Regions from separate parts of the Ensifer sp. SL37 genome, predicted to be linked through region 3. Evidence: predicted binding sites of a transcription regulator. Region 3 holds the regulator's gene; each other region holds the start of a gene.
The links. Region 3 encodes LexA, which represses DNA repair genes until DNA is damaged. Its sites were predicted from a motif close to TGTTCNNNNTGTGTTCNG; they were not measured.
Positions count from the first base shown of each region.

Region 1: dnaE (DNA polymerase III subunit alpha) is a predicted target of LexA. The motif match lies at 9,154-9,171, and genes of this name have one in related genera.
Region 2: OVA00_RS25950 (ATP-dependent helicase) is a predicted target of LexA. The motif match lies at 5,399-5,416, and genes of this name have one in related genera.

Region 1 is NZ_JAPPRN010000006.1:4,017,271-4,027,699, forward strand. It holds gene OVA00_RS31830 (PleD family two-component system response regulator) at 1-994, opposite strand, end outside; gene OVA00_RS31835 (response regulator) at 1,012-1,383, opposite strand; gene OVA00_RS31840 (DUF3572 domain-containing protein) at 1,540-1,809, shown strand; gene OVA00_RS31845 (hypothetical protein) at 1,812-2,453, shown strand; gene OVA00_RS31850 (DNA polymerase IV) at 2,621-3,913, shown strand; gene OVA00_RS31855 (L,D-transpeptidase family protein) at 4,053-5,282, shown strand; gene dnaE (DNA polymerase III subunit alpha) at 5,392-8,889, opposite strand; gene OVA00_RS31865 (hypothetical protein) at 9,308-9,877, shown strand; gene OVA00_RS31870 (DUF5680 domain-containing protein) at 9,961-10,428, shown strand.
Region 2 is NZ_JAPPRN010000006.1:2,866,574-2,877,002, reverse strand. It holds gene OVA00_RS25985 (efflux RND transporter permease subunit) at 1-910, opposite strand, end outside; gene OVA00_RS25980 (efflux RND transporter periplasmic adaptor subunit) at 970-2,151, opposite strand; gene OVA00_RS25975 (cyclase family protein) at 2,469-3,290, shown strand; gene OVA00_RS25970 (EthD family reductase) at 3,489-3,803, opposite strand; gene OVA00_RS25965 (hypothetical protein) at 3,802-4,173, shown strand; gene OVA00_RS25960 (hypothetical protein) at 4,149-4,793, shown strand; gene OVA00_RS25955 (carboxymuconolactone decarboxylase family protein) at 4,918-5,325, shown strand; gene OVA00_RS25950 (ATP-dependent helicase) at 5,459-7,924, shown strand; gene OVA00_RS25945 (adenylate/guanylate cyclase domain-containing protein) at 8,080-9,330, shown strand; gene OVA00_RS25940 (GNAT family N-acetyltransferase) at 9,350-9,811, opposite strand; gene OVA00_RS25935 (cysteine hydrolase family protein) at 9,855-10,429, opposite strand, start outside.
Region 3 is NZ_JAPPRN010000006.1:3,638,368-3,648,796, reverse strand. It holds gene OVA00_RS29955 (cryptochrome/photolyase family protein) at 1-602, opposite strand, end outside; tRNA gene OVA00_RS29950 (tRNA-Asn) at 701-775, opposite strand; gene OVA00_RS29945 (hypothetical protein) at 934-1,227, shown strand; gene OVA00_RS29940 (thermonuclease family protein) at 1,449-2,183, shown strand; tRNA gene OVA00_RS29935 (tRNA-Cys) at 2,336-2,409, shown strand; gene OVA00_RS29930 (hypothetical protein) at 2,607-2,948, shown strand; gene lexA (transcriptional repressor LexA) at 3,037-3,759, opposite strand; gene OVA00_RS29920 (hypothetical protein) at 3,996-4,247, opposite strand; gene OVA00_RS29915 (hypothetical protein) at 4,634-5,248, shown strand; gene OVA00_RS29910 (hypothetical protein) at 5,376-5,969, shown strand; tRNA gene OVA00_RS29905 (tRNA-Ala) at 6,123-6,198, opposite strand; gene adhP (alcohol dehydrogenase AdhP) at 6,576-7,601, shown strand; gene OVA00_RS29895 (ethanolamine ammonia-lyase) at 7,763-10,111, shown strand; gene OVA00_RS29890 (GNAT family N-acetyltransferase) at 10,203-10,429, opposite strand, start outside.

The sequences.
Region 1 (10,429 bases), 380 kb from region 3:
AGCGGTCGATATCGGTCATGCAGATGGACAGCGGCCGACCGCGCGCAGCAGCCCGATCCATCAGCAGTTTCAGGTGCGTGTCGAAATAGCGCCGGTTATGCAGCCCGGTGAGGCCGTCGGTGACGGCAAGCTCGATGGTTTGCTGCACGCTCGACCGCAGCCTGTCATTGCAGTGCTTGCGCCGGATCTGGGTCATCGACCGGGCAATCAGTTCATTGGGATCGACCGGCCGCATCAGATAGTCCGTCACGCCCAGATCGAGCGCGCGGACGACCAACTCGTCGCTGCCCTGCTCGGCGATCAGCAGGATAGGGATGAAACGGGTGCGCTCCAGCGAACGCAACTGCGAGCAGAGCCGCAACGGATCGTAGTCGTCGAAATTCGCATTGACGATGACGAGGTCGAAATTGTTCTCCGCCGCCTCGAACAATGCCGCCTGCGGATCGGAGATGACCGAGACCTCGGCAATCGGCTTGAGGGCGCGCTGCAGCCGCTCCTGCGACGAGCCGCGGCCATCGACGAGCAGGACGTTGCCGGGCTCGTCAGGCCGGTCCGCCCGGCCAACATCTTCAAGCCCGATCGTCTGCGCCGTCTGGGCCCGCAGGCGCAGCTCATCGCTGACGTTCTTCAGCCGCACCAAGCTCTTCACCCGCGACATCAGCTGCAGATCGTTGACGGGCTTCGTCAGGAAATCGTCGGCGCCGGCCTTCAGGCCTCGCACGCGATCAGAAGGCTGGTCAAGCGCGGTGACCATGACAACCGGGATATGTGCCGTCTTCGGGTTCGCCTTCAGCCGCTCGCAGACTTCGAAACCATCGAGACCGGGCATCATGATATCGAGCAGCACCAGGTCGATGGGCGTCTTTTCGCAGAGCGCCAGGGCGGCATAACCGTCATTGGCCGTCAGCACGTCGAAGTACTCGGCAAGCAACCGGGCTTCGAGCAGCTTAACATTGGCCGGAACGTCATCGACAACAAGAATACGCGCAGTCATATCAATTTTCCCGCCGCTCAGGCATCGCCCAGGTAGGTTTTGATCGTCTCAATGAACTTCGGTACGGAGATCGGCTTGGAGACATAGGCTTCGCACCCGCCCTGGCGGATCCGCTCCTCGTCGCCCTTCATCGCAAAGGCGGTCACGGCGATGACCGGGATGACGTGTAGCTCATCGTCTTCCTTCAACCACTTCGTCACTTCCAGACCGGAAACCTCCGGCAGCTGAATGTCCATGAGAATGAGATCGGGCCGATGCTTGCGCGCGAGCTCGAGCGCCTCCATGCCGTTGCGAGTCTGGATCGTCGCATAGCCGGAGGCCTCAATCAGGTCGCGGAAGAGCTTCATGTTCAGCTCGTTGTCCTCAACAATCATCACCTGTTTGGGCATGTCGATCCCTTGCTGTCCATCGTCACCTTGCAAGTCTCCTCAGGACAATTAACGTGCGGAGCCGACGACTCGACCCATTTCCTCAACGTCAGAGATAGGCCTATTTGGTTGAAAAATAGGTAACTCCGCACGTAAAAACCATACGGGGACAAACCATTGAAGAGCGCCGACGAAATCGCCATCGACATTCTCTCCTGGCTTGCCGGCGAGCCTGAGCTTCTGTCCCGCTTTCTGGCGCTGACCGGCACGGACCCAACGGCGTTGCGCAACGCGATTGCCGAACCCGGCTTCATGGGCGGGCTCGTCGCCTTTCTGATGGACCATGAGCCGACCCTGATGGCATTCTGCACGGCGACCGGTACGGCGCCTGAAGACGTCGTGCGCGCCCATATGGCACTTTCCGGCCACGCAGGCTTCGAGGATTGAGGGTGGCAAACGCGCCGACAGTTCACAGCATCACGCTTGGAAACCGCCCGCTGATCGTCAGCGACATCGACGATGTCGTGCTTGAATTCATCAATCCGTTCAAAGCGTTCCTTGGGAGCTGCGGCCATGTCCTCCTGCCCCGATCGTTTCGCCTGACCGGCAACATCATCACCCACGCGGACGAGCAGCCGGTGACGGAGCCAGAGGTCAAGATCCTGCTCGACACCTTCTACGGCTCGCAGGATCGTTGGCAAACGCCCGCCGCCAAGGTCGTCGAGACCCTGGCCGCATTGTCGGAGGAAGCCGATATCGTCTTTCTGACTGCGATGCCGCCGCAGCACGCCGCGGTTCGTCGCGCTCTTCTTGACCGGCTCGGCCTGCCCTATCCGCTGCTTGCGTCCGAAGAGCCGAAGGGGCCGATCGTCCAAAAACTTCACGGCAGCCGCACCGTCCCCCTCGTCTTCATCGACGACATGCTTCGCAACCTGCGATCGGTGAAGGATCACGCGCCGACCTGCCTGCCGATAAACCTCATGGCCGACTCGGAGTTCAAGGCGCTCGCGCCGAAGCTCGACGCCGACATCCGCGCCGTCGCAGACTGGCCGGAGGCAGCCGCAGCCATTCGCGCGCACTTCCGCGGCTAGCCCGGATCGGCTGCCCGTCGGCGCAAATTCAGCCGCGCCGGTGCTGCGCAAGACGCGCCCGGTGATCCTTTTCAACGGCGACAATTGCATTGTGATTTCCAATCGCGCCTCCTTGAGACTCGCTAGAGTAGAGCTTAAGGTCGCAATGTTCAATATTTGTTCCCGATATGCCCGACAGCGCTGCTCACTCTCCAGGCTTCTGCCGCGACTGCCTCAAGGAACAGGCGGCGTCGGTGCGGCGCTGCCTTGCCTGCGGCAGCCCGCGCATTCTGCGGCATGCGGAGCTCCATGACCTGACGCTGGCGCACATCGACTGCGACGCCTTCTATGCCTCGATCGAGAAGCGCGACAACCCGGAGCTTGCCGACAAGCCGGTGATTATCGGCGGCGGCAAGCGCGGCGTGGTCTCCACCGCCTGCTACGTCGCCCGCATTCACGGCGTGCGCTCGGCCATGCCGATGTTCAAGGCGCTGGAAGCCTGCCCCCAGGCCATCGTCATCAAGCCCAATATGGAGAAATACGCCCGCGTCGGCCGCGAGGTACGCACGCTGATGCAGGAACTGACCCCGCTGGTGCAGCCGCTGTCGATCGACGAAGCCTTCCTCGAACTCAGCGGCACGGAGCGACTGCACCACGATCCACCGGCACGCACGCTTGCGCGGCTCGCCCGCCGGATCGAGCAGGAAGTCGGCATCACCGTCTCGGTCGGCCTCTCCTATTGCAAGTTTCTCGCCAAGGTGGCGTCCGACCTTCAAAAGCCGCGCGGCTTTTCCGTCATCGGCCAAGCCGAGGCGCTGGAGTTCCTGCGCGAGAAGCCGGTGACCCTGATCTGGGGCGTCGGCAAGGCCTTTGCCGCCACGCTGGAGCGTGACGGCGTGCGCACGATCGGGCAATTGCAGACCATGGAGGAAGGCGACCTGATGCGGCGCTATGGCACCATGGGGCAGCGGCTCTTTCGCCTATCGCGCGGGCTCGACGAAAGAGCGGTCGAAATCGACGGCGAAGCCAAGAGCGTTTCCGCAGAGACGACGTTCAACGAGGATATCGCGCGCTATGACGACCTGGTCACGCATCTGCGGCGCCTCAGCGAGCAAGTGGCCCACCGGCTGCGAAAGTCAGAACTCGCCGGCCAGACGGTCGTTCTCAAGCTCAAAACCGCCGACTTCAAGATCCGCACCCGCAACCGGCGCCTGGATAGCCCTACCCGCCTTGCCGACCGCATTTTCCGCATCGGCCTGCAACTTCTCGAAAAAGAGGCGGACGGAACGAAGTATCGGCTGATCGGCATCGGCGTCAGCGATCTCTCCGCCCCGGATCTCGCCGATCCGCCCGATCTCGTCGATCCCGCGGCCACCAGGCGCGCTGCGGCCGAGGACGCGATCAACAAGCTGCGCGACAAATTCGGCAAGGCGAGCGTCGAAACCGGCTACACTTTCGGCACCAGAAAACGCGATCCGTGAGACCGCAAGCGTGCTTGCCCGAGCAGGCACGCTTCGCAAAGCGATCACGCAACCTTGATCGACAGCCCACACAGCAGGATGAATTCCTTAAAGATTGAAGGCTAGGTTTGTTCGCCAAGTCACGTGTTGGGTTGAGTGTATGGTATCGCGTTTCGCTCTCACCGCCAGCGTCGTCGCACTGCTTTGGTCGCCGGCTACCGGCTTTGCAGGCAGTCGCGGGCCGCTGCAGATCATCGTCTCGAAAGATCAGCAATCGCTCGTCGTCTATGACGGCGACGCTGTCATTGCGACATCACCGGTCTCGACCGGCAAGGCGGGCCACACGACGCCATCGGGCATCTTTTCTATCCTGGAAAAGCGGCGTCATCACAAGTCGAACATCTATTCGAACGCGCCGATGCCGTTCATGCAGCGGCTCACCTGGTCGGGCATTGCTCTGCATGGCTCCAACCATGTGCCGGACTATCCGGCGTCCCATGGCTGCGTGCGGTTGCCGAGTGAATTTGCTGCCTCGCTCTACAAGTTGACCGAGCGCGGCGTGCACGTGTTGATCTCCGACCGGCAGATAACGCCCTTGGAGGTCAAGAGCGCCCTACTCTTCCGCCCGGCCCCGATCGATCTCCAGCCGCCGCTTTCCGACGTGCCGCTCAGACCGGCGATCAGCCAGGCCGGCGATGCGCCGGTGGAAGTGGCGATGCGGGAGCCGCCCGGCGGCGCCAATTCGGCGCGATCCACCGAGGAGCTGATCCGTATCCTGATCACCCGCAGCGATACCCGCGACACCATGCGCGAGGTTCAGACGTCCCTGGATTTCCTCGGCTACGCGCCGGGCGCGATCGACGGCCATGCCGGGCCGGCGACGATTGCGGCCCTGCGTGCCTTCCAGGCAAGCGAAGGCATCGACGGCGACGGCAAGCTGACACCGGACCTGACCGACAGGCTCCTGCGCAAGGCCGGCCGTACGCCGCCGCAAAACGGCAAGATCCTCGTGCGACAAGGGTTCAAGCCGCTCTTTGAAGCCGGGCTTACGATCGACAAGCCGGAAGAGGCGCTCGGAACGCATTTCCTCCAGTTCCGGCACAATGAAGAAGAAGGTGCCGAAGGCAAATGGTTCGGCGTCTCGCTCGAGAACCACCTGCCCGCCTCGACGAAGAAGCGGCTCGGCATCTCCACGGAGGCCGATCCCTTCGCCTATAACGGCATCCAGCGCACGCTGGCGCGCATGACGATCTCCGACGATGTGCGCAGGCGCGTGGAAGCGTTGCTCGCCGAGGGCTCATCGCTCTCGATTGCCGATGTGGAAAGCGGGTTGGAGACCGGTCAGGGCACCGACTTCATCACCATTACTCGGACACGTCCCGGCGACTGATCTGCGAGACCGGCAGACAAGCACCCGGCGAGCGTCCCGCCGCGGGTCGATAGGTTCCAAGCCGGCTCAATCGCCGCTCCACTGCAATTCAGCGGAGCCCCGCCTCGGATTACACCAGTTCGACGTCGATGACGCCCGGCGCCGAGCGCAATGCTGCAGCGATCTCCGGCGAAATCCGGAACTTCTCGTTCAGTTCAACCTCGATCTCGCGCTGGCCATTGTCCTTGATGACGACGAAGGAGACGAGCCCGTCGCCCTTCGTGTTGAGGTGCGAGGCGATCGACTTCAGCGGCCCGGAATCGCGCACATAGACGCGCAGCGCCTTCTGCAGTTGCAGCGATTCTTCTTCGAGCGACCGCAGCGTCTGGATGCGCAGGCCGATGCCTTCCGGCCGCTCTTCCGCCGCCACGGTCATGACCAGCGACTTGCCGGGCTCGAGCAGGTCTCGATACTGGTGCAGCATCTCGGAGAACAGTACCGCCTCGAACTGGCCGGAGGAATCCGAGAAGGCGATGATTCCCATCTTGTTGCCGGTGCGCGTCTTGCGCTCCTGCTTCGAGGTTACGGTTCCGGCGAGCCTTCCGGCCGTCGCCCCCTTCTTCACAGCGCCGGCGAATTCGCCGAAGGTCTGCACGCGCATCTTGGCGAGCAGCGCATTGTAGGTGTCGAGCGGATGGGCAGACAGATAGAAGCCCAGAACCTGGAACTCACGGTGCAGCTTTTCCGAGGCAAGCCACGGCGTGTAGGTCGGAAGCGCAATGCGCTCCGGCCCGGTGGCCGCCCCTGCGCCGAACATGTCGCTCTGCCCGCTCGTCTTGTTTTCCTGAGCCCGCTGGGCAAACCCGAGAATACGATCGAGCCCGCCGACCAGCTCCGCCCGGTCGTAGCCGAAGCAATCGAAGGCGCCGGCGGCAATCAGGCTTTCAAAAACGCGACGGTTGAGCAGCTTGGGGTCGATCCGGAGGCAGAAGTCTTCGAGGCTTGCGAAGGCCTTGTCGCCTCGAACCTCGACGATGTGCTCGACCGCTGACTCGCCGACGCCCTTGATCGCTGCAAGCGAGTAATAGATGCGGCTTTCGCCCGTCTGGAAGTGCCGGAACGAGGTCTGTACCGACGGGGCGATCACCTCGATGCCCAGACGCTTGGCATCCTGGCGGAAGTCGTTGACCTTTTCGGTGTTGGACATGTCGAGCGTCATCGACGCCGCCAGGAACTCCACCGGATAGTGCGCCTTCATGTAGGCGGTCTGATAGGACACGATGGCGTAGGCTGCCGCGTGCGACTTGTTGAAGCCGTAGTTGGCGAACTTGGCGAGCAGGTCGAAAATGAGGTCGGCCTGCGGCTTCGACACCTCGTTCTTGACGGCGCCGTCGACGAAACGGGCGCGCTGCTTGTCCATCTCCTCCTTGATCTTCTTACCCATGGCGCGGCGCAGAAGGTCGGCCTCGCCGAGCGAATAGCCAGAGAGCACCTGGGCGATCTGCATCACCTGCTCCTGGTAAACGATAACGCCCTGCGTTTCCTTGAGCAGGTGGTCGATCTTCGGATGGATCGACTCGACCTCTTCCTCGCCATGCTTACGGGCGTTATAGACCGGGATGTTCTCCATCGGGCCTGGGCGATAGAGCGCCACGAGTGCGATGATGTCCTCGATGCAGTCGGGCCGCATGCCGATCAGCGCCTTGCGCATACCGGCACTTTCCACCTGGAACACGCCGACCGTTTCGCCGCGCGACAGCATCTCGTAGGTCTTCAGATCATCGAGCGGGATGCTCGCGAGATCGACCTCGATGCCGCGCTGCTTGACGAAATCGACCGCGACCTTCAACACCGTCAGCGTCTTCAGGCCGAGGAAGTCGAACTTGACGAGACCGGCCTGCTCGACCCACTTCATGTTGAACTGGGTGACCGGCATGTCGGAGCGCGGATCGCGATACATCGGCACCAGCTGCGACAACGGCCGGTCGCCGATCACGATACCGGCGGCGTGGGTCGAGGCGTGGCGGTAAAGGCCTTCGATCTTCTGGGCGATATCGAGAAGGCGGGCGACCACCGGCTCCTTCTCGGCCTCTTCCTGCAGGCGCGGCTCCTCCTCGATCGCCTTGGAAAGCGGCGTCGGGTTGGCGGGGTTGTTGGGCACCAGCTTGCAGATCTTGTCGACCTGACCATAGGGCATTTCGAGCACGCGACCGACGTCGCGCAAGGCGGCACGGGCCTGCAGCGAACCGAAGGTGATGATCTGCGCCACCTGTTCGCGACCGTACTTGCGCTGCACGTAGCGGATCACCTCTTCGCGCCGGTCCTGGCAGAAGTCGATGTCGAAGTCGGGCATCGAGACGCGCTCGGGATTGAGGAAGCGTTCGAACAGCAGCGAGAAGCGCATCGGATCGACGTCGGTGATCGTCAGCGCATAGGCGACGAGCGAGCCGGCGCCCGAGCCGCGACCCGGCCCGACGGGGATGTCGTGCTGCTTGGCCCATTTGATGAAGTCGGCAACGATCAGGAAGTAGCCGGGGAACTTCATGCGCTCGATGACGCTCAATTCGAAGGCCAGGCGCTCGCGGTATTCCTCTTGGGTGTAGCCGGGCGCCATACCGAGTCTCGCGAGACGGTCTTCGAGGCCCTCCTCCGCCTGGCGACGCAGTTCGTCCGACTCGGCGCGCTCGGCCTCCTCCGGATCCGCCGTCGCGCCGGTAAAGCGCGGCAGGATCGGCCCACGGGTCTTCAGCATGAAGGAGCAGCGCCGGGCGATCTCGATCGTGTTTTCCAGTGCCTCGGGCAGATCGGCAAACAGCGCGGCCATTTCTTTGCGGCTCTTCAGATAGTGGTCCGGTGTCAGGCGGAACCGGCTGTCGTCCGACACCATGGCGTTGTGCGCTACCGCCATCAGGGCGTCATGCGCCTCATAGTCGGAGGGCGACGGGAAGAAGGCTTCGTTGGTGGCGACAAGCGGAATGTCGAACTTGTAGGCAAGCTCGATCATCCGGCTCTCGTGCCGCCGGTCGTGGCCACCGTGGCGCTGCAGCTCGATATAGAGCCGATCGCCAAAGAGATCATGCAAGGCTTCGAGACGCGCTTCGGCGAGCGCCGTGGAGCCCGCCTTCATGGCGATATCCACCGGGCCACCGGACGCGCCGGTCAGCGCAATCAAGCCCTCGGTGCCGCATTCGCCAAGCCAGGAGCGCGTAATGCGCGTCGCCTGGCTGCCCTCGCCGCTGAGATAGGCACGGCTGACGAGATCGACGAGGCGCGTATAGCCGTCATCGGTGGCGGCGATGAGCACGATCGACGGCAGCTTGGCGAGCTGATGCCCATGGCCGCGCCGATCCCCCTCGGTCTCGTCCTCCATGTCGATCGACAGCTGGCAGCCGGTGATCGGCTGCAGCCCGTCACCGGCTGCCTTCTGCGAGAATTCGAGGGCTGCGAAGAGATTGTTGGTGTCGGCGATCCCGATCGCCGGCTGGTTATCGGCGACCGCCTTGCCGATGACCTTCTTCAGCGGCAGAGCGCCTTCGAGCAAGGAGAAGGCAGAGTGGACGCGCAGATGCACGAACTGCGGATCCGTGCCGAGCGCCTCACTCGATGCTGCCTTGCTGTCGTCTGCCATTGTCGCACCCTGATTCCTGTCCAGTCGGAAGGATATCCCGTTTATCGCCCGTCATGTCCAGATTCCCCTGACATGTCGTCCCCCTTATTCAACGGGGATGAGACGCTTTGCGGAGGTGCTTGAGAGAAGATGTTGACGCCCGCCTTCAGAGGCCGAGCGCAATGAAAGAGATGCTTGCGATGAACAGGCTCATCGACGCGAAGGCGGCGAGGTCACGAACAAAATCAGTCATAACATGGCTCCTTTTCCGTTATGTTTTTACTTTGTTCCATTTTTGTTCACGTGTCAAGCAGTGCACAGGCATTCTGTTCACGATGGTTAACATCGCGCCCGAATGCAGGTTAACTGACGACGAAGCCGCTTGAGGAAAGCGCGGCGCCCGCATATCAAGAGGAACGACCACGCGGAGCGCTCCGACATGCTTGCACGCCTGATTCTCCCCTTGCTGATCCTGCTTCCGACCACCGTCTCCGCAGCAGAGACGATAGACCCCGCCCGCATCGTCTCGGCGGCGACCGGCGACTGGAACAAGGACGGGAGCCCAGATCTCGCGCTCATCGTACGCCCCGCCCAAGGCAGCGACGAGGACAACGGCATCTATCTCTATCTCACCGGCGACAACGGCGCGCTGGCATTAAAGTCGGCCATTCCGAACAAGGTCTGGGGTCAGTTCGAACTCGTCGGCCAAGCGCCGTCGATCGAGGCGCTGCCGAGCGGCTCGTTGCTCATCACCAGTCAGAACGATGCCATCGGGCGCGACCGCTGGGAACAGAAGCTGACGGTCGCCTATCGCAACTTCGACTTCGTCGTGGCGGGCTACACCTACTCGTCCTACGATACGCTCGATCCGGACAACACCGCGCAATGCGACCTCAACGTGCTGACGGGCAAGGGCAAATCGAACGACAAGCCAATCACCGCGAAAGGCGAGCTCATCCTTCTCAAGGACTGGAGCGACGATCGCGGGCAGAAGGCGTGCGGCCTGTAATAACCGGGTGATTGTTCTCTATCTGTTCTTTACAGCTTCAGCGGATCGCGACATCCTCCGGCGCGAACGTATGAGGAACAATCATGGCCGCGCTCGAAGCACTCAGAGAATTCATCGTTGAAGCCAAATCAAAAACCTATGTCGGCGGCGGCGGGCAGCGACCGTCGTCACGCCCGGGTTCCCACGACATCGGCTACGAGCGGGATAGCTGGCGCTACTTCGACAGCTATTTCGGCGGGACCGATTTCGCAGGCCAGGAGACCGTGTGGCAGAATGACGAGCCGCACTGGGCGATGAACTACTTCGGCCGGATCATCCGTCCTGACCTCATAAACGGTGAAAAAGCAGGTGTCGTCATCAGGGCGGCGCTTCAGGCGATGTACCGCGACAAGCAGCATTTCCTCGGCGGCACGGAGTTCCGGCACGCCCATGGCTACTACATCGACAACAGCCGCGGCGACACCGCACATTTTTCCGGGCATGAGGTCATCTTCGTCGACGGCGAGGAAGCCTACGAGCTCGACTATCGCGGCGGTCTGATCAGGCGTTGAG
Region 2 (10,429 bases), 770 kb from region 3:
GCACGCCCTCGGAGATATCGACGGTGTTGGACTGCGCCTGGCGCACGATGCCAAGGCCGATGCCCTGGCGGCCGTTGGAGCGCAGCGCCGTCGTGCCGGTGTCGGGACCGAGCGTGACGGTCGCCACGTCGCGCAGGCGCACATTGTTGACGAGGATCAGGTTTTCGAACTGCTCCGGCGTCTGCAGGTCGGCCGTGGCGCGCACCGAAATGTCCTGGCTGGCGCTCGTCAGCTTGCCGGCCGGCACGTCGTAGGAGGCGTTGGCAAGCGCGGTCCTGAGGTTGGCGACCGTTACCCCGCGCCCGGCGAGCTTCGCCTGGTCGAGGTCGATGCGGAAGATCTTCTCCTGGTCGCCATAGACGGCAACGTCGGCCACGCCTTCAACGGCGGCGAGCCGGTCGCTGATCTCGTTTTCGACGAGCAGCGTCATGTCTTCCATCGACATCGTATCGGAGGTCAGCGCCAGCCGCATGATCGGCTGGCTGTCGGCATCGGCTTTCACGATGCTCGGCTCGTCGACATTGTCGGGAAGCTGGTTGCGCACCCGGCCGAGCGCGTCGCGAATGTCGTTGGAAGCCTGGCCGATATCGGTCGTGTCGGAGAACTGCAGCGTCACGCGGCTGCGGCCGAAGGACGAGGTCGAGGAAATGTCGCGGATGCCCTGCACGCGCGACACGGCCCCTTCGACCACCGAGGTCACCTCGCGGTCCATGGTCTCGGGTGCGGCGCCATCGAGCGTTGTCGTCACCGAGATGACCGGCTGGTCGACCTGCGGCAGCTCGCGGATCTCGATGCCGTTCCAGGCCGCAAGGCCGGCAACGACGATCAGCGTATTGACCACCAGCGCGAAGATCGGCCGGCGGATGAAGAGCGCGGTAAAGCCGGTCTTGCCGCGTTCGCGGGCCGACATCTGGCCGCCGGCGCTGCCTTGGCCGGCACCATGGCCGCTTGCCTGACTGTCGCCGCCGCTCACTTGATTTCCTCCGCAACCTTCTGCGGTTCCTGCTTGTTCTCACGGCCGGCGATGCGCACGGCGCCGCCGTCGCGCAGGCGCTGCACGCCTTCGGTGACGATCTCGTCGCCTTCCGACAGTGCGGCGTCCACCAGCACCTTGTCCGGGTTGCGCTGAATGATCTTCACCGGCACCTTCTCGCTCTTGTCGCTGGAGACGCGCCAGATATAGGAGCCTTCCGAACTCCACTGGATCGCCAGCGGATCGACCGTCGGATAAGTGTCGCCGTCAAAGGCCACGGTGACCGAGAAGGACATGCCCGCCCTCAGCTTGTCGTCGGGGTTTTCAAGCCGTGCGCGCACGCGCAGCGTCCGGCTCGCCTGATCGAGGCGGTTGTCGATCGCGTGGATCGCACCGTCGAGCTGGTTGCCCGGCTGGGCGATGGCGAAGGCGGTGACCGGCTGGCCGACGAAGATCTTGTTGGCGAAGCGCTCGGGCACCCAGAAATCGACGAGGATTTCCGAGCGGTCGTCGACGACGGCAATCGGCGTCGTGGTCGTGACGTAGTCGCCGACATTGACGGTGATGATGCCGACGACGCCCTTCGACGGCGCCACGATGTCGCGGCGCTTGAGATCGAGCTCGGCGGTCTTCAGCGCCAGTTCGGCGGTCTGCATGGCGATTTCGGCGTCACGCACGTCCACGGCTGTTACCGCGCGGGCGGTACTCAGGTTGCGGTAACGCTCGACCTTTTCGCGTGCGCTGTCACGTGTCAGCCTCGCCTGGTCGGCAGCAATCTTCTGGTCGTCGCTGTCGAGCTTGGCAATGACCTGACCCTGCGACACCTTTTCGCCGGAGCGCACGAGGATTTCGGTGAGGTTGCCGGTTGCCGTCGGCGTCACGGTGACGGAGTGGATCGCCTCGCCGTTGCCGATCGCGTTCAGCCGGTCGTTGACAACAGACGTGCCCGAAGGCCGGACCATGACGAGAATGGCGTTGTTGCCGCCCTGCCCGCGGCCATTGCCGCGTTCGCCGCCCTCGCCGCCACCGGCGCCGGGCTTGGACAAGGCATCAATCAGCGGATGCGAAACACCAATCGCCGCCAGCGTTTCACCAGCACCAGGCACAAAACGCACCCAGACGGCTGCGCCCACGAGAAGCACAGCGGCGCTCACCGCAAGCTGTTTCCAAACCCGCATTCAAGTCTCCGAATTAAACATAAAACACGCCCCAGCGCGGCGCGGCCGGCGGTTCGTTCCGATTGTGCGCGGAGTATCCCTGTTCGCGCGTGTCGGGGCAACGACAGAATACCATCATTACGCAATTGTAATAAAAGCGAATTTGTTGGCGGGATGATGACGCACGGGGGCTTCGCTCGACGCCTCGCAGCTTTGTCCAGAAATTCACTAGAGAATTACCGTTTACAGCCGCCGACACTGCGCTATCCTGCAACCGCCGGCAGCGTGTTTCGGCCGGCTTTGCGCCTGTCTTCAGGCCTCTTGGGGGAGAGAAGTCGATGTGCGATGCCTGTGTCATGGAAACGGTGAAAGAGCGCATGCTCTCGCGCCGCAGCTTCTTCAAAGCCGCCGCGGTCGGAACCGCGGGTCTTGCCGCCGCAAGCGTGGGCGCGGCCCCGCCGGCGCTGGCGCAGGGGCATTCAAGCGTCACCGACCTGACCCACGAGTTGCACGAAGATTTCCCGACCTTCTTCGGCCAGCAGCAGTTCTTCCGCGAGGAGAAGTTCAACTACGCAAAAGACAAGTTCAACATGTTCGAGCTCCGGGTGAACGAACACACCGGCACCCATGTCGACGCGCCCCTGCACTTCTCCGCCGATGGCCTCTCGGTCGCCGAACTGCCCGTCGACAAGCTGGTGGTGCCGCTGGTGATTGTCGATATCAGAAAGAAGGCTGAGGCCGATGCCGATGCACAGGTGACGCCCGAAGACCTCAAGGCCTGGGTCGCCGCCAATGGCGAGATCCCGGAAAACGCCTGCGTCGCCATGCTGTCGGGCTGGGGCGCGCATCTGGGCACGGACAAGTTCCGCAATGCCGATGGCGGCGGCAAGCTGCATTTCCCCGGCTTCCACGTCGAGGCGGCCAAATATCTGATCGAGGAAAGCAAGGCGGCTGGTATCGCCGTCGATACGCTGTCGCTCGACCATGGCCCCTCGCCCGATTTCGCCACGCATTATGCCTGGCTGCCGGAGAGTCGCTGGGGGCTGGAGGCAGCAGCCAATCTCGACAAGCTGCCGGTCAAGGGCGCAACCCTCATCCTCGGCGCACCGAAGCACCGCGGCGGCACCGGCGGCCCGGCCCGCGTCTTCGCGCTAGCCTAGGCCCCCGGCCTATTGAGCACAGCCAGGTTTTGGCTGAAGCGAGCCTGACGAGAGCAAGGTCGTATACGCTTCGACGGCAACCACATGTTCCCGATCGTCAACCGGTTCCGCACTGGCTGCGTCACCATGGATCATGGTGCGCCAACGCTACGCCGATTGCGGAAAGGTCAACGGCTACGCCTGACGCGCCAAAGCACCCTACCCTCCAACGACTTCGCTGATCTGCACGATGGGCGCGATGTCCGTATAGTTGGCGACGTCCGCGGCAATCTCGGCGCGGTGGGGACCTAACGCCTCCTGGAATGTCTCGAGGCTCGGCGAGTAGACGTGGCACGCCGCGACGAACCCCGGCGCGCTTCCAGGCTCGCGACCCGCAAGGCCCTTATCGATCTCGTAGCGCAGGCAGGCATCGCCGAGCCGTTCCTGGATCAGTGGCATGTGGCGGGTGCGGTAGTAGTCGTGATCGAACTTCGAGCCGCCATCGGCCGGATAGTAGACGCTCATCTTGATCATGGTCGGGCTCCTGCCTGAACGCCGCTCCGAGCGTTCGAAGCTTCTTCTAGGTCACCGACCTGTAGAGCACAACCAGGTTTTGGCTGAAGCGAGTTTGACGAGAGCAAGGTCGTTTTCGCTGTGCTTGTCGAAGCCGGTGACGACGGCACGGAAGTGCCTGAGTGCTGACGAAGCGTTCGACGAGGTTGCGATAGCGACAGAGGAAGGTGCTGAAGGACGCGCATCGTTTGTGGACGGCAACGATGCCGCGGGGTTGATCGAGCGCGGCAAAGGAAGGCGCTTGTTTGCGGGCAAAAGTCTTCGGGAGTATCTTGGGCAGCGGTACGGACAATGGCGGGGGTCGTCATGGGGCCGCATGCATTTTGCCTGACATTCGCACTCGTCTCCATGGGCCTGCTTCTTGCGGGGTGTCAGACCGTGACTGTCCAGGCGGACGACAAGACCGGCCCGACCACGAAACTCGAAATCACCGGCATCCTGGATGACCATGGCAATCCCGACCCGGTCTTCAACGACAGCGGCTGCTGTAACCGCCGCCGAAACGTCCCCGATCTGGCCCCGCTCACCATTGCGGCTTCGGCCGAGGATCCCGAGAGCGGTGTGCGCGACATTGCCGTCTGGATCTGGGCCATCAAGCGGTGCCGCTACGACGACAGCACGGCGGATTTTCAGATCACGCAATCGACCGTGGCCGCTGCAGGCACGGCTTCGGGGACGTACCCACCCGGCAGTTCCGCGCCGCTCAGCCGCAGCTCGACGGCAACCGTTCGCATGGCCGACACACCCTATGGCGCCTGCAACCCCAAGACCGTCACTGACGCCAGTGGCCAGACGCGCGTGGTTGCCGCGCAGCCGACGGGCTTCTGCGGCCGCAGGGTCTTCATCGTCACGCAGAACGGCAACGCCTATCAGGGCTCGAGCAAGGGCGTGCTGTTTACGACCGGACCCTTCGGCTCGAACAATCAGCCGTGCAACGAAATCCCCAACTGAACGCATCGGTGACGGCTTCCCCAAAACGCAGCGCTGGCAATCGCCGCGACGTCGGCTATCGTCACCGCTTCAGGCGACCGGCCGGCCCGCACACAACCGCCGAGAACAACAGCGAAGGAGCCCCATGAGCACCGTATCCCCGCCTCAGAACCCGGAATCCGATCCGCGTGTCAAAGCCGTGTTCGACGACATTCGCACCACCCGCAAATCCGACTTCATCAACAATATGTGGCTTTGGCTCGCCTTCGATCCGGAGCTCCTGGAACAGACCTGGCGCGACGTGAAAGCGGTGATGGCAACGCCCTCGGCGCTCGATCCGCTGGTCAAGGAAATGCTCTATATCGCCGTCTCCGTCACCAATGGCTGCGGCTACTGCGCCCATTCCCATACGGCGGCGGCAAGGGCGAAAGGCATGACCGACGCCGAGCATGCGGACCTGCTCAGGGTGATCTCGCTTGCCGCCCGCACCAACCAGTTGGCGACGGCGCTGCAGGTGCCTGTGGATACCGCCTTCGACAAGACAAAAGAATAGACCGCGCGACCAAGAATAAGCGGTCTCGAAATCGCCTGTCTTTCCACAGGCTTGGTGCGGCTGGCGCAGAAAACGGAATAAAAGAAGAACATCCTTTCTGGCCTTTCCCCACCGAATCACTACATTGAGCCGCATGATGAGTGGTTTTGACGATATTCCCTTCTTCGACGAGGAGCCGGCGCCGCGCAAGCAGCAGCCCGCCCCCGCAGGTATTCCGGCAACGGGCGGCATCGCCGCGCGCGCCATGGCGGCGCGCGATCGCGCCCAGCCGCGCCCGGACTATCTCTCCGGCCTCAACCCGGAACAGTCCGAAGCGGTCGAGACGCTCGATGGCCCCGTGCTCGTGCTTGCCGGCGCCGGCACCGGCAAGACCCGGGTGCTGACGACCCGCATCGCCCATATCCTTTCGACCAACCGCGCCTTTCCCTCGCAGATCCTGGCGGTGACCTTCACCAACAAGGCGGCGCGCGAGATGAAGGAGCGCATCGGCGTGCTCGTCGGCCATGCGGTCGAAGGCATGCCCTGGCTCGGCACCTTCCACTCGATCGGCGTCAAGCTTTTGCGCCGCCACGCCGAGCTCGTCGGCCTGCGTTCCGATTTCACCATTCTCGACACCGATGACGTGGTGCGGCTGATCAAGCAGCTCATCCAGGCCGAAGGCATCGACGACAAGCGCTGGCCGGCCAAGCAGTTTGCCGGCATGATCGACGGCTGGAAGAACAAGGGCCTCGATCCCGCCCAGATCCCCGAGGGAGACGCCCGCGCCTTTGCCAACGGCAAGGGCCGCGAACTCTATGCTGCCTACCAGAACCGGCTGTTGACGCTGAACGCCTGCGACTTCGGCGATCTTCTTTTGCACCCGATCCGCATCTTCCGCATGCATGCGGATGTGCTGAAGGACTATCACGACAAGTTCCGCTACATTCTCGTCGACGAGTACCAGGACACCAACACGGCGCAGTACATGTGGCTGCGGCTGCTTGCCCAGCGCCCCAAGGGCGTACCGCAGAACGTCTGCTGCGTGGGCGACGACGACCAGTCGATCTATGGCTGGCGGGGCGCGGAAGTGGACAATATCCTGCGTTTCGAAAAGGATTTCCCGGGCGCCAAGGTGATCAAGCTTGAGCGCAACTACCGCTCGACCGAGCACATTCTGGGCGCTGCCGGTCACCTGATCGCCCACAACGAGGGCCGCCTCGGCAAGACGCTTTTCACCGACCGCACCGATCCGGATGATGAGAAGGTGCAGGTGCACGCCGCCTGGGATTCCGAAGAGGAAGCCCGCGCCGTCGGCGAAGAGATCGAGCAGTTGCAGCGAAAGAGCCACAAGCTCAACGACATGGCGATCCTTGTGCGCGCCTCGTTCCAGATGCGCGAATTCGAAGACCGCTTCGTCACGCTCGGCCTCAACTACCGCGTCATCGGCGGCCCGCGCTTCTACGAGCGCCTCGAAATCCGCGATGCCATGGCCTATTTCCGCCTCGTCTGCCAGCCGGCCGACGATCTCGCCTTCGAGCGCATCGTCAACACGCCGAAGCGCGGTCTTGGCGACACCACCGTGCGCACGCTGCACGACTATGCCCGCGCCCGCGACATCCCGATGCTGGCGGCTGCCTCCGAGATCATCGAGACCGACGAGCTGAAGCCGAAGGCGCGCAAGGCACTGTTCGACGTCGTCACCGATTTCCGCCGCTGGCAGAGCCTGCTTGAAACGACCGTGCACACCGAGCTTGCCGAGCAGATCCTCGACGAGAGCGGCTATACGGCCATGTGGCAGAACGACAAGACGGCGGAAGCCCCCGGACGGCTGGAAAACCTGAAGGAACTCATCCGCTCGATGGAAGCCTTCGAGAGCCTGCGCGGCTTCCTCGAACACGTCGCTCTGGTCATGGATGCCGAGCAGAACGAGAACCTCGATGCCGTCTCGATCATGACGCTGCACTCGGCCAAGGGCCTGGAGTTCGATACTGTCTTCCTGCCCGGCTGGGAGGAAGGCCTGTTCCCGCACCAGCGCGCGCTTGATGAGGGCGGCCGCTCCGGCCTTGAGGAAGAACGGCGCCTCGCCTATGTCGGCATCACCCGCGCCAAGCATCGCTGCCACATCTGGTTCGTCTCCAACCGCCGCATCCACGGCCTCTGGCAGTCGACCATGCCGTCACGCTTCCTCGAGGAGCTGCCGCTCGCCCATGTGGACGTGGCCGAGAATGAACAATCCTATGGCGGCTATGGTCGCGGCGGCTACGGCCAGTCGCGCTTCGACAAGGCTGATCCCTTCCAGAACAACTACTCCACGCCCGGCTGGAAGCGCGCCCAGCAGCACCGCTCCGACGCCACCCGCGACAACTGGGGCACCCGCTCCGGCCACGCGGTCGAGCGCATCGGCTACGGCGAAAGCGGCCCGCGCGGCCGCACGATCGACGGCGAGCTGGTGGCGAAATCGACGGCCACCGAACCCTCGCGTTTCTCGGTCGGCGACCGCGTCTTCCACATGAAGTTCGGCAACGGCAACATCGCCGCCATCGAGGGCAACAAGCTCACCATCGACTTCGACCGCGCCGGCCAGAAGCGGGTGCTGGATGGGTTTGTGGAGAAGGCGTGAGGAGGTCGAAGCCCTCCTCACGTGCACTCCCTATGGACTGCACAACCATCGATCTCATGGCGCCAACCGGCGAAGTGCAATAATATTGCGGGCACAATTCTCGCGTTTGAACGAAACCATGTACCGATCTCCCTCGACGCAAAGTGGGTGGAGACATGTCCTGGACGAGCGCTGTTCGCAGCCTGCTGGAGCTGGGCGCCGCAAATGCCGCGGAGGGTGACCGTGAAGGCATCCTCGTCGCGAATGTCGCGGCCTGTGTGATCGTCGTCACCACCACGAGCTTTGCCCTCATCTACGCACTCTATGGCGAGCCGAGCCTCATTCCCCTCGTCTATGCCAATCTCGCGCTAGCCGTCGCGGCAGCCATGACGCCGCTTTTTCATCGCTTCGGCCGCGTCGCGTCAGGGCTTTGGGAATTCGGTATCTGCGTGGTGGTCCTCGTCTGGATCGCCTCCTATGTCGGTCGGGACTCCGGCGTCCTGCTGACGCTGCTCGGCGTGACGCCGGTCGCCTTCGCGATCCTCGGGTTTCAAAACATCGCGCTGGTCACGGTCCTCAGCGCCATGGCTGCGATCACGGTCATCGCCGCATCCATCGCGTTTCCTCAGGCGCGGGCGGGTGTCTATGACGACACCCGTTTCCTGCAACTCCTCCATTCGTCGTCGATCATCACCCTCACGCTCATGTGCTTCGCAACAATCTACTATGCCTTCCACCTGGCGAGAGAGGCGCAGGGGCGGCTCGCCCGCCTGATGACGTCGATCATGCCGGACGAGATCGTGGCGCGCCTGCTGAGGAACGAGCGTGAAACGATCATCGACGAATTCGAGCATGCGACTGTTGTCCTGATCGACATCGTCCAGTTCGTGGCCCTGTCAAACAGCCTGGGGCCGGAACGGACGGTCAACCTGCTCAACGAGCTCTTCAGCGAGTTCGATCGCCTGGCCGCAGCAACCGGTGTCGAAAAGATCAAGACCATCGGCGATGCCTATCTTGCGGTGGCGGGCGTGCCCGCCCGGCACCCCACGCCCGAGAAGGCGGCGGCAGTGTTCGGCTTCGGCGCCATCGCCGCGGCCCGCGAGATCGGCGAACGCCATGGCGTCGTCCTCAAGCTGCGCGCTGGCATGGCCTCGGGATCGGTAACGGCTGGCGTGCTTGGGCGAGCGAAATACGCCTATGATATCTGGGGTGCACCCGTGAACCTTGCCGCGCGCCTGGAAGCGATCGGCAAGCCCGGCTGCATCACCACCACCGCAGAAATCAGGCAGCGACTAGGCGAGTCTTTCCTGTTCATTTGCTCCGGCCGCGAGGACATCAAGGGCTTCGGCCCGACCGAGATCTGGACCACGCGGATGCCGGATCCCGATGCATGTGCCCCTGGCATCCGCGCACACACGGCGAAGTGAGCAGCCGAAAGGAGAGCCCTCAGACCGCCTTGCGATAAACGAGAAACCCCGACTTCTCCGCCACCTTGTCGTAAAGCGTCATCGCCGTCTCGTTGGTCTCGTGCGTCATCCAGTAGACGCGTGGCGCGCCGACGGCACGTGCCGCCTCATAGACGCCCTCAATCAACGCTCGTCCGACGCCCTTGCCGCGGGCTTCCGCATTGGTGAAGAGGTCCTGTAGGTAGCAGTTCGGCTGGATCATCGTCGTGCTGCGGTGGAAGAGGTAGTGCGTAAGCCCGATCAGCCGCCCTTCGCTCTCCGCCACCAGCGCATGCACCGGCTCGTAGGCGTCGAAAAAGCGCGACCAGGTCATGGCGGTGATCGCCGGGTCCAGCGCGGTTTCGCCGGAGCGGCCGTAGAAGGCGTTGTAGCCGTCCCAGAGCGGCAGCCATTGTTCGTAGTCGGTCCGGGCTATCGGGCGGATGTGAAGCTTGTCGGTCATTTGTCGGTCCTGTGATCGATTGGATGGAGCGGCACTGCGGCCCCTAGTGTTTGGTCATCGCGGCGGTGATTGCCTGAACGTCGGTCATGATCGCATCGCCCATGAAGGCGATGTTTTCCATCGCGCGCTCGCCGGCCTCGTGGTGGCCTGCCCCGCAGGCGTCGCGCACGACGACGGGCACCAGGCCGAGATCGGTCGCATGGCGCACGGTCGGGTCGATGCCGATTTCCGTGGCGATGCCGCAGATGGCGAAGGAAGTAAGCCCGAGGTCGCGCAGGATCATGGCGAGCGGCGTGCCCTCGAAGGCGGAAAACGTGATCTTGTCGAGGATCGCCTCGTCGTCACGGGGCGCAAGTTCTGGCACCAGCTCGAAGCCCGGCGTGCCGCGCAGAAACCAGGGGTGCACCGCATCCGGATCGTCTGTCCGCTGCCAGGCCATCGCCTGGCGTAGCTGGAAGGCGCCCATCAGCGGCCTCGGCATCGACAGATGCCGGAGAAAGATCACCGGAAACCCGCCGGCCCGCGCAGCGTCCAGCACCTTCAGCACCTTGGAAAGCACCGCCGGGCCGTTCTTGACCTGATTGGTAATCCCCACCTGCATGTCGTAGACGATGAGCG
Region 3 (10,429 bases):
GCCGCCCAGTCCGGTTTCGTCGGCAGCAACGACCAGTCGTCAAGGCGTTCCGATCGCGGCCATGCTCCCGGGGCTGCGATATGGTGCGGCCGGTCGATCGGCGGTGCTGGCTCGTTTTTCAGTTCGAGCGCGCGCCAGAACGGCGTGAACACGCGGTAGGGGCCGCCCGTCGTCGTCAGCAGCCGCATGGGCTCATGCAGCAATTGTCCTGCAAAGCTCTCCGCGATGATTCCCCGCTCGGCCAGCGCCTTCTTGAGCGCGGTATCCGTGGCGATGCCGTTCGGGTCGTAGCGCCGGTTCCAGTAGATGCGCTCCGCACCGCTTGCGCGCGCAATCTCGACAATCACGTCAAGCGGCGCGCCTGATCGTAGAACGAGGCGAGAAGCGTGCCGCGCGAGACTTGCGCCCAAGGCCTCGAGCGAATGGTGCAGCCACCACGCCTGCGCCGCCCCGAGCGGACCGTTGCCGCTGTCGGCGGGTTCGCGAATATAGAGGGGAATGACGGCTGCCTCGCCGGCGGCAGCCGAGAGGGCGCGATTGTCGGCCAGGCGGAGATCCTTGCGGAACCAGACGATGATGGGCGGCGCCGCGGCCTTTGTCATGAAGAACCATCGGGAGGTTGGGGATTGATCACTTGGAGAACATAGGTGCAAAATGAAAAAGAGCCATTCGCATCGCTGCAAATGGCTCTTTTAGAAAGTGGCTCCCCGGGCCGGATTCGAACCGGCGACCTGTCGATTAACAGTCGAATGCTCTACCGCTGAGCTACCAGGGATCATCCGCGCCGCTGTTGTGCTGTGCGCTTCAGAAGTGAGGCTGCTAATACGCATGCTTTTCTGATTTGCCAAGCGCTTTTTCAAAAAAAATGACAAGTTCCGTTGCGAGGCTGTGGAGAAGTCCCCAATTGTGGGAAAACACGCCGGATAGGGAATGATGAATAAAAACAGGAAGCAGACGCATTTCGGCATTGATCCGCAAACACGACAGATCGTGCTGGGAAAATGGCGTATCGCGTTGCCCGACTCGCCCCTGCTGCGGATCCTACTGGGTTCGCTGCTGGTGTTTTGTGGTTTTCTCGGTTTCTTGCCCGTGCTGGGCTTCTGGATGATACCGTTGGGCCTGATCGTGCTTTCCCACGACATTCCCTCGGTTCGCCGCCGCCGTCGTCGTCTGGCCGTCTGGTGGGCGCGCTGGCGCGGGAAGGCCAACTCCTCGAACGGCTCCTGAGCCGGACGCCGATTTAACGATCTTGTTGTCGAGGCAGGGCGGTCGGCAGTTTTCGGTTCCTCGCGGCCGTCACGTACCAATTCCGAATCTCTCAACAAGGGCCGTGGCCGCGCAGGCGAATGACCGGTTCCTCGCGGTCTTCCCCTCTGTTGGGGTGCTTTCGAAAACTTTTCGGCAACCCATCAAACGCATAATGCGGTCTCGAATCAGGATGGGGACCGATGGCCAAAGCCACTACGAAACGTCGACGCCGCAGTTCGGGCCGAAGCACCAGCAAACAGGGCGGCATGGCGCCGTGGTATCTGGCCGCAGCGCTCACCCTTGGCGGCGTCATGGCCTACGACCATCGCGCCGAGTTGCGGCACTGGCCGGTGGTTTCGGATGTCATGGCCTTTGCATCGCGATCGGAAACGAAGCCGAAGCCTCAGCGCGCGGTTCCTGAAGCGCAGGAGCGCGTTGCGCAGCTGGCGGATAGGCACAAACCAAATCCGAAGCCCAACCCAGCGACGAAGGTTGTCCTGGCCGCCCCGGTGCCGTCGGTGAATGTCGGCGTCACGCCGCCAACCCCTCTCGTGCGGCCGAATGAAGAGGTGAAGACGGCATCCATCCGTACCGATCAGTTCTATTTTTGCGGCATTCGCAACGACAACTGCGTGATCGATGGCGCGACCTTCGTCTTCCATGGCGAGACGATCCGCGTCGCCGATGTCGATGCACCGCGAATCCGCCAGGCAAGCTGCGACAAGGAGCGTTCGCGCGGCTTCTACGCCAAGCAGCGCCTGCGCGAATTGCTGAATGCAGGCGACTTCAGGCTGATCTCGGCGGGAGGGCGATCAGATGCCAAGGCCGGCGAGAAACTGCGCCTGGTCACACGCGGTGACCAATCTCTTGGACGTGTACTCGTTTCCGAGGGGCTCGTGCGGCCGTGGGAAGGGCGCCCGACGCCCTGGTGCTGAGATCAGCTGGGAGACGATCGGCGGTCATCGTCGATCGTTCTGTGGAAAGTATCCGTCCTGCAATTCGACGGCGCGTTTTTCAGAAAATGCCTCTTGCGGTTTTTCGGCAATCATTCTAAATCCGCGCCAACGCTTGGTTATCCGAGCTGTGAGGCCTCGTGGCGGAGTGGTGACGCAGAGGACTGCAAATCCTTGTACCCCGGTTCAATTCCGGGCGAGGCCTCCAATAATCTCACCTCGTTAAATTTGGTTTGGCGTTCTGCCTTAGGGCAGCGCGGTAAAATTCGCGACACGTCCGCGCAAGCCACGTCTCCTATGCCTCCGTCGGATCTTATCGCTTCGGTGAATTCGGTAGAGGGGGAACGATGACTCCGCTGAGATCAACCGCATCGGTAGCGTCCGTCAACATTAAGAACGGAGGCAATGGCATCAATGAAAAAGAGACTGATCCTGACGGCGTTGGCGTGTTTTGCGGCGACCGCTATTGAGGCGCGCGCGGACGACCTGGTTTTCCAGCTGAAGAACAACACCGGCGCGGTACTGACGAATTTCTATACGTCGCCGGTCGGCGTCAATGAATGGGAAGACGATGTTTTCGGTCGGCAGGTCCTTAACCCCGGCGAGAGCATGGAGATCACCATTGCCGACGGGCGGGACGTCTGCAAATACGACATGCGATTCGAATTCGAGGAAGGCTCGGCCCTCGATACGACCGAGGACACGCAGGATCTCTGCGAACTCGGCGAATACACGATCCACGAATAAGCGATCTGGATTTCAGGTCGCCTTAAATGGAAAGAGCCTCGCCACTTTCAGTGGCGAGGCTCTTCTGATTCGGCGTTCTGCCTGGAATTCAATGGTAGCGGCGGATCAGCCCGACGAGCTTGCCCTGGATCTTCACGCGATCCGGTCCGAAAATGCGCGTCTCGTAGGCGGGGTTGGCCGCTTCGAGCGCAATCGACGCGCCCTTGCGACGGAAGCGCTTCAGCGTCGCTTCCTCGTCGTCCACGAGCGCCACGATGATGTCGCCGGGATTGGCCGAGTTGCCGTTGCGGATGATCACCGTGTCGCCATCGAAGATGCCGGCCTCGATCATCGAATCGCCCTTTACTTCGAGGGCGTAATGCTCGCCGCTGCCGATCATGTCGAGCGGAACGGTAATGTCATGGGTGTTGTTCTGGATCGCCGAGATCGGCACGCCGGCAGCGATGCGCCCCATCACCGGGACGGAAACAGACGTGCTTTCGGCGACCGGCGCCGGCTTCGGCGTGGCAGGAGCGGCGGCCGGCGGCTTTCCGAGGCTGCCCTCGATCACGCTCGGCGAGAAGCCCCTGCGCGGCTGTTGCTGGCCGGCGGCGTAGGCTTCCGGAAGCTTGATGACTTCGAGCGCGCGTGCCCGGTTCGGCAACCGGCGAATGAACCCGCGTTCTTCGAGCGCCGTGATCAAGCGGTGAATGCCGGACTTCGACGCCAGGTCGAGCGCATCCTTCATTTCATCGAAAGACGGCGGTACGCCCGACTCCTTCATGCGTTCGTGGATGAACAGAAGCAATTCCTGTTGCTTGCGGGTCAGCATGGCACGTCGCTCCAGAGGCGTGAAACAAATCAAGAACAGACACTATCTGTTCCATATGTGTTCCGCAAGTGCCTAAAACTCCGTGAATTCAGGCAATTGGCTGCTTCTGTGGGGGGCGATTGGTCACTTTTGCGGGAGCGGGGCGGTTTTCGGCGACGGTTGCGTCCCAAAACAGCGCCGGGCAGGTCAATCGCGCGCGTGATTCGAAAGAATCGCGGCTCTCTTCGCGGAGAGACTTAAGTCGCTTGCGAGGCCGAGCAGGCGTCTTCGAACTCCTTCACCGTTTCGGCGCTGTTGTCTTCCGGAAGCACTGCGTCGGCCGCATCGGTCGCAACGGGCGTATCGCCGTCATAAACGAAGGACTGGATGTAGAACGCGAGCGCGCCCTTCCAAACATTGCGTCCATCGATCTGATGGCACGGCACGGCCCGTTCGAAATCGGTCTGGAGTTCATCCACCGTCGCGGCACTGAGCTTGACGTCAGGCATATTGGGCGATGCGACTATCGAAGCGAGAAGCAGGGCGGCAAGCACGGTGATCGTCCACTTGATGAAGGGGTGGGACTACGGGTTGGTAAACGATGTGAACCGCGCTTTCGTTCCGAAGTCCAGCAAGCATGGCGATCACTCTGCCATGTTCAACAGCTCTTTGCCCGCAGGCTGTGGCTGATTTGCGCCAGCCGCTCCATCTCAAGCTCGTCTCGGCCGTTCTTCATGGACCGGCGCGGAGAATGCATCGGAGCTGCCAGCTTTCGCATCGGGCCTGGGGCGCGCAAAAATCCCTGCGGGGAAGGGCCTTCACCGTCTCGACAGGCCTCTAAAAAAAGATAACTTTGCGTGGATAGTGGGGTGGTTGCATGCATAGATTGTCGTTGGTGGTGCTCGGCCTGTTGCTCACGGCTGGAGCGGCGTCTGCCGAAGAAGGGCGTTCGAATATCTGGAAACGGATCAACGCCTGGACGGTGGGATCCGATCCTTCCCTGGGAGGCTCGTGTTACGCGGCGACGAGCTATGACGCCGGCGCTATCCTTCGTATCGGCTTTTATCCGCGGGGATCGACGAACCTGGCGTTTCTTTCGATCGGCAATGCCGAATGGAAATCAATCGAGCCGCAGCGGGAATACGATGTGGCCTTGCAGCTCGACCGTGGTCGTCAGTGGCCGGCCGTTGCGTTCGGTGTTGATCTGACCGGAGCCAAGGCCCTTGTCGTCAACTTTTCCAACACCGACTTCTTTACCGAATTCGTTCGCAAAAACACCTTGGCGCTGGCCTTCGAGGGGCGCGTCGTCGCGAGCCTCAGCCTGCGTGATTCGATGAAGGCGGTAAGCGAGATGTTCAAGTGCCAGGAGGCGGTGAGCGCCTTGATCCCGAATGGCGGTCAGGGAGCGGCGAACGATCCCTTTGCGGGCGCCGGTGGCAATGCGCCGAACAACGATCCCTTTGCCGGCGGCGGCCAGACCAAGTCGTCGAAAGATCCTTTCGCCATGTGATGGGCGCGTCCGCTTGCCGCAGAGAGGTGAATATTCCTAAAATATTGCCTGGGATCGGCTAGGCACCCTCGACAGTGACGGGGGGACCTATCAAAATGCGGGCAAACGGGGGTTTTGCATGCGTAGATTGCTGGTCGGATTGGTAAGCTGTCTGATCGCCGCGGGATCGGCCGCGGCTGAGGAGTCCGAAATCATCAAGTGGAAGGATGTCGACGGCTGGACCGTTGCATCCGACACCTCGATGGAGGGCTCCTGCTTCATCTCGTCGGTATTCGACGGCGGGGTCACCTTGCGCCTTGGGTTCTATCCCAAGGGCTCCGAGTCGCCGCTCTATATGAGCTTCGCCAGCGACGACTGGAGGTCGCTCGAGGTCGGCAAAGAGTACGACCTGACCTTCCGCTTCGACAAGACCGATCCCTGGAGCGCTTCGGCGACCGCTGCCGGTGATGCGAGCGGAAAGTTTCTGTTCGTGAACGTCACCGACGCCCAGTTCCTGACGGGCTTCGTGCGCAAGCGGGCCTTGGCCATCGCGTTTGAAGATCGCGTCATCGCAAATCTCAGCCTGCGCGGCACCGGCCCGGCGGCCGACGAGCTGATGAAATGCCAGCGGGCGGTCGACGAGATCATCGCCGACGAGGGCCGCAAGTCCAAGGAGAAGAAAGCCGACCCGTTCAGTGCACCGAGCGAGAAGCGATCGGCGCGGGATCCGTTCAGCCTCTGAAAACAGGTGGCCACGGGATCGGGCAGCGTTTCGCGAAGGCCGGACGGTGGCTTAGCATGGTGGTGTCCCCAGAGAGACTCGAACTGGCGATCTGCTGATGACAAATCAGCCGCTGTTCCGATACCTCGGCAACCGGGCACCTACTGATCGTTTTGGTGGAGCCGAAGGGAGTCGAACCCTCGACCTCCGCAGTGCGATTGCGGCGCTCTCCCAACTGAGCTACGGCCCCGTAGCATTCAGTCAACACGACCGGCGCCGATCCTGTCAATACGCGCGCCAGCGCGCCCGCTCGAACGCCGTTGCACGATCTGCGTTGTTCGATCCGGCCGGGCGCCGAAGGCAGTCGGTCTCTGAACCGCTTCTGCACTCCACCCATTGTCGAACTCTGCCGGCGGGTTTACGCTGCAACCTGACGATGGCGCTACGTGAACTGCGTTGAAATGTTGGCGGTATACGCCAAGCAGGAAATGACGTCCGGGCACTGGCGGTGAGCGCCATGATGCTCGAGCCAATTACACGATTTTCGTATGTGAGATAGGCCCCTGCCGGCCCACTGTTCCCATAAGAAACCTCTCCGTGGCCCGGCGATTGGAGGAGGATTGGCAAATGGCTCAGGCGATGAAGGCAGCCGTCGTTCGGCAATTCGGCGCGCCCCTGACGATCGAGGAAGTGGCAGTGCCCACGCCGCAGCCGGGACAGATCCTGGTGAAATACGAAGCAACGGGCGTTTGCCATACCGATCTCCATGCTGCAAATGGCGACTGGCCGGTGAAGCCCAGCCCACCATTCATTCCCGGGCACGAGGGTGTCGGCTATGTCTCGGCGGTCGGCGCCGGTGTCAAAAGAGTGAAAGAGGGCGACAGGGTCGGCGTTCCCTGGCTTCACAGCGCCTGCGGCTACTGTCCGCATTGCCGCACCGGTTGGGAGACGCTGTGTGCGGCCCAGTCGAACACGGGATACTCGGTCAACGGGACATTCGCCGAATATGGCCTGGCGGATCCTGATTTCGTTGGCAGCCTGCCCAATGGGCTGGAGTTCGGTCCTGCCGCGCCGGTTCTGTGTGCCGGGGTCACCGTTTACAAGGGGTTGAAGGAAACGGAAGTCCGTCCCGGTGAATGGGTTGCCATCTCCGGCATCGGGGGGCTTGGCCACATGGCCGTGCAGTACGCAAAGGCGATGGGCATGCATGTCGTCGCGGCGGACATCTTCGACGACAAGCTGGCACTTGCAAAGCAATTGGGCGCCGACCTGACAGTCAACGGCAAGGCCAAGGATGCGGTCGAGCAGGTAATCAAGGCCACCGGCGGCGTGCATGGAGCGCTTGTGACTGCAGTCTCGCCCGCTGCGATGGAACAGGCGTTCGGTTTCCTGCGTTCGCGCGGCACCATGGCGCTCGTCGGCTTGCCCCCAGGTATGATCTCGGTACCGGTCTTTGAGACTGTTCTTAAGCGCATCACCGTGCGTGGATCGATCGTCGGCACCCGCCAGGACCTGGAAGAGTCGCTCCAGTTCGCCGCTGAAGGCAAAGTCGCGCCGCATTTCTCGTGGGATAGCCTCGAGAATATCAACGAGATCTTCCGCCGCATGGAAGCCGGGAAGATCGACGGTCGCATCGTGATGAGCCTGCAGTAATCGACTTTGACAGGCCCGGCTGGTCGAGGCTCGCCGGGTCCGTGTCGATGCCCAAGCGACACGTGTCGAGCATTTACTCTTATGCGCCTTCCTTAGATCGCCGGTCACCAGAGGGCCTTCCGGCGAGATGCCGATAGACCTTTTGCAGAAAGGAAATGGCAATGAGCAAAGGCATGTTCTCAGACCAGCATGCACTGTCCAGGCGCGATCTCCTGCTGGTGGCGGGAACTGCGGCGGCCACGCTAACAGCCTACAGTCATGCTGCCCGTGCCGCGCCAGGCCCAAGCAACCTCGTGATCAACGACGTGAAGCGGGATGAGGACGTCTTTGCCTATATCAGCAGGATCAAGGGCGGCTTTGACGAGACGACCTATCGGCAGGTTCTGGGATGCGCGAATGCGTTCAAGGAAGGAGACCAGACGATCGCCGTGGCTGCGGAAAATGATACGTCCCGAACGAACGCCCGAGCCCTCCTGGCAAGAACGAAAATCACAGACCTCGATCAGCACCCGCTGTTTGAGGACGATCTGCAACGACTGATTTGGCAGACCACCGACAGGGCTCAACAAGAAAAGCTGAAAGACTGGACGATGGGCCAGCTGAAGGAGTTTCTTCTGACCAAATCGGAAGATGAGATCAAAGGCGTCATGTATGGCCTGACCAGCGATACCATCGGCTGCGTGCCGAAGCTGATGAGCAATGAAGAGTTGATCACCGTCAGCCAGAAGATTTTCAATGTCATGCCCGGCACCAAGTTGGGCGCCAAGGGATACATGGGCGCACGTATCCAGCCGAATTCGCCGACCGACCACCCCGACGACATCATGTGGCAGGTCTTCGATGCGTTTTCCTATGCGACCGGCGACATCGTCATCGGCACCAACCCGGTGGACAGCACCGTCGACAGCGTCGTCACGGTGGAGCGGGCGCTCAAGGACATCGTGGATACGTTCAAGCTGGTCGACGTCATTCCGTGGTGCGTGCTCGCTCACATCGACGTCCAAGGCGAAGTGAGCGAGGACTTCCCCGGCACAGTTTCCACCGTGTTCCAGAGCCTTGCCGGTACGGATGATTGCAACAAGATCTTCGATATAACCAATGAGAAGATCCTGAAGTACGCGCGCGCCAAGGCAGGGGAGCGGTACGGCCTTTACTTCGAAACCGGACAGGGCTCGGAATTCACCAACGGCGCGGCAAACGGCGTCGACATGATGGTGCTTGAGTCCCGGAAGTACGGGTTCAGCCGGGCTGTCGGCATGGAGCTTGCGAAAGTGCAGCCGAAAGGCGCATGGCTGCATGTCAACGATGTTGCCGGCTTCATTGGGCCGGAGGTCTTCAAGAGCCGAGAACAACTCGTGCGGTGCTGCCTCGAGGACATGGTCATGGGCAAGCTCCATGGGCTGACCATCGGTCTCGATATATGCACGACCCTGCACATGACCGTCAGCCTGGACGATCTGGATTGGTGCCAGGACCAGATCATGCCGGCCAATCCGGCCTATCTGATTGCTCTGCCGACCAAGAACGACCCGATGTTGAGCTATCTCACGACCGCATTTCAGGACCACGTACGCGTGAGGGATAAGTTCGGCTTCAAGGTCAACGATGCGATGTGGGATTTCTACAAACGCCTTGGAATTGTCGGCAAAGACAACAGCTACACGTCAAAATACGGCGATCCTCTTTGGGTCTATTATCAGTACCGCCTCGCCAAGGGGGACAAGCGCTCCAAGGACGCCGTTTACGCCGAGGGCAGGCGGATGATGACGGAGGTCGAGGCAAGAGGCGTCGACCTGGCCACGGGCCACGGTGAGAAGATATGGGATCTCAACCCGGCGCTCGCGACGAAGGTGAGGGGTCTTTACGACGACGCCAAACTCTCGCTTTGGGCCGAACTTACGCCGGATTTCATTGCGGCCGTGCCCAGCGTCGTCCCGGTTCGCACGCTGTCCAAGGATCGGAACGACTACATCGCGCACCCGACCACCGGTGAAACGCTGAGCCCGGACTCAATCAAGGCGATCGAAGCGATCAGGGCGTCGTGGAAAGGCGATATGCCCAAGGGCCAGATCGTCATTTCAGATGGCCTGAACGCCAAGGCCATCATGGATGACGGCCATCTTTCGCCCTATCTGGAGGAAATGCGCAGGCTGCTCGGCGATGCCGGCGTCTCGGTGAGCGACAAGAATATCCTGGTCACCAGCGGCAGGGTGCGGGCTGGCTACAGGATCGGCGAGACGTTGTTTGCCGACGCCGATCCCAACACGTTTCGAGGAGTTCTCCACATCATCGGCGAGCGGCCCGGAACCATGCACCACGCCTACTCGGTCTACATCACCGTCGCCAAAGGAAAGCGCTGGTCGGAGAAGGACATCGATCACGACATGACGAAGCTGGTCAGCAACGTCGCCGATACCGCACTTGCACCCAAGGAGGCGGCGAAGGAAACCCTGACCATTATCCGGGAGATCATCGGCAAGGACGTCAACGGCAGCCGGCGCTTCGGGTGATCGCGCATTGCAGGGTTCCTAACGGCGTTGCGCCCTCAGCGACATCATCGCCGCTTAAGGGCGTGTCATATGCGGCGGTGCGACGATGGGATCAGAACCGCTTCTTCAGGAAATAGCGCGCAATCGCCCCATCACCGCCTTCGAGTTCACCGAAGACTTCGAAGCCGAGTTTCTCGTAGAAAGGCCGCGCCTGGAATTCGAAGGTGTCGAGCCAGAGGCCGACATAGCCGCGCTGACGGGCGATTGTCTCCGCTTGCTCGATCAGGCGGCGGCCGAGACCCTGGCCGCGATATTGTTCGGGAACGGCGAGATAGCGGA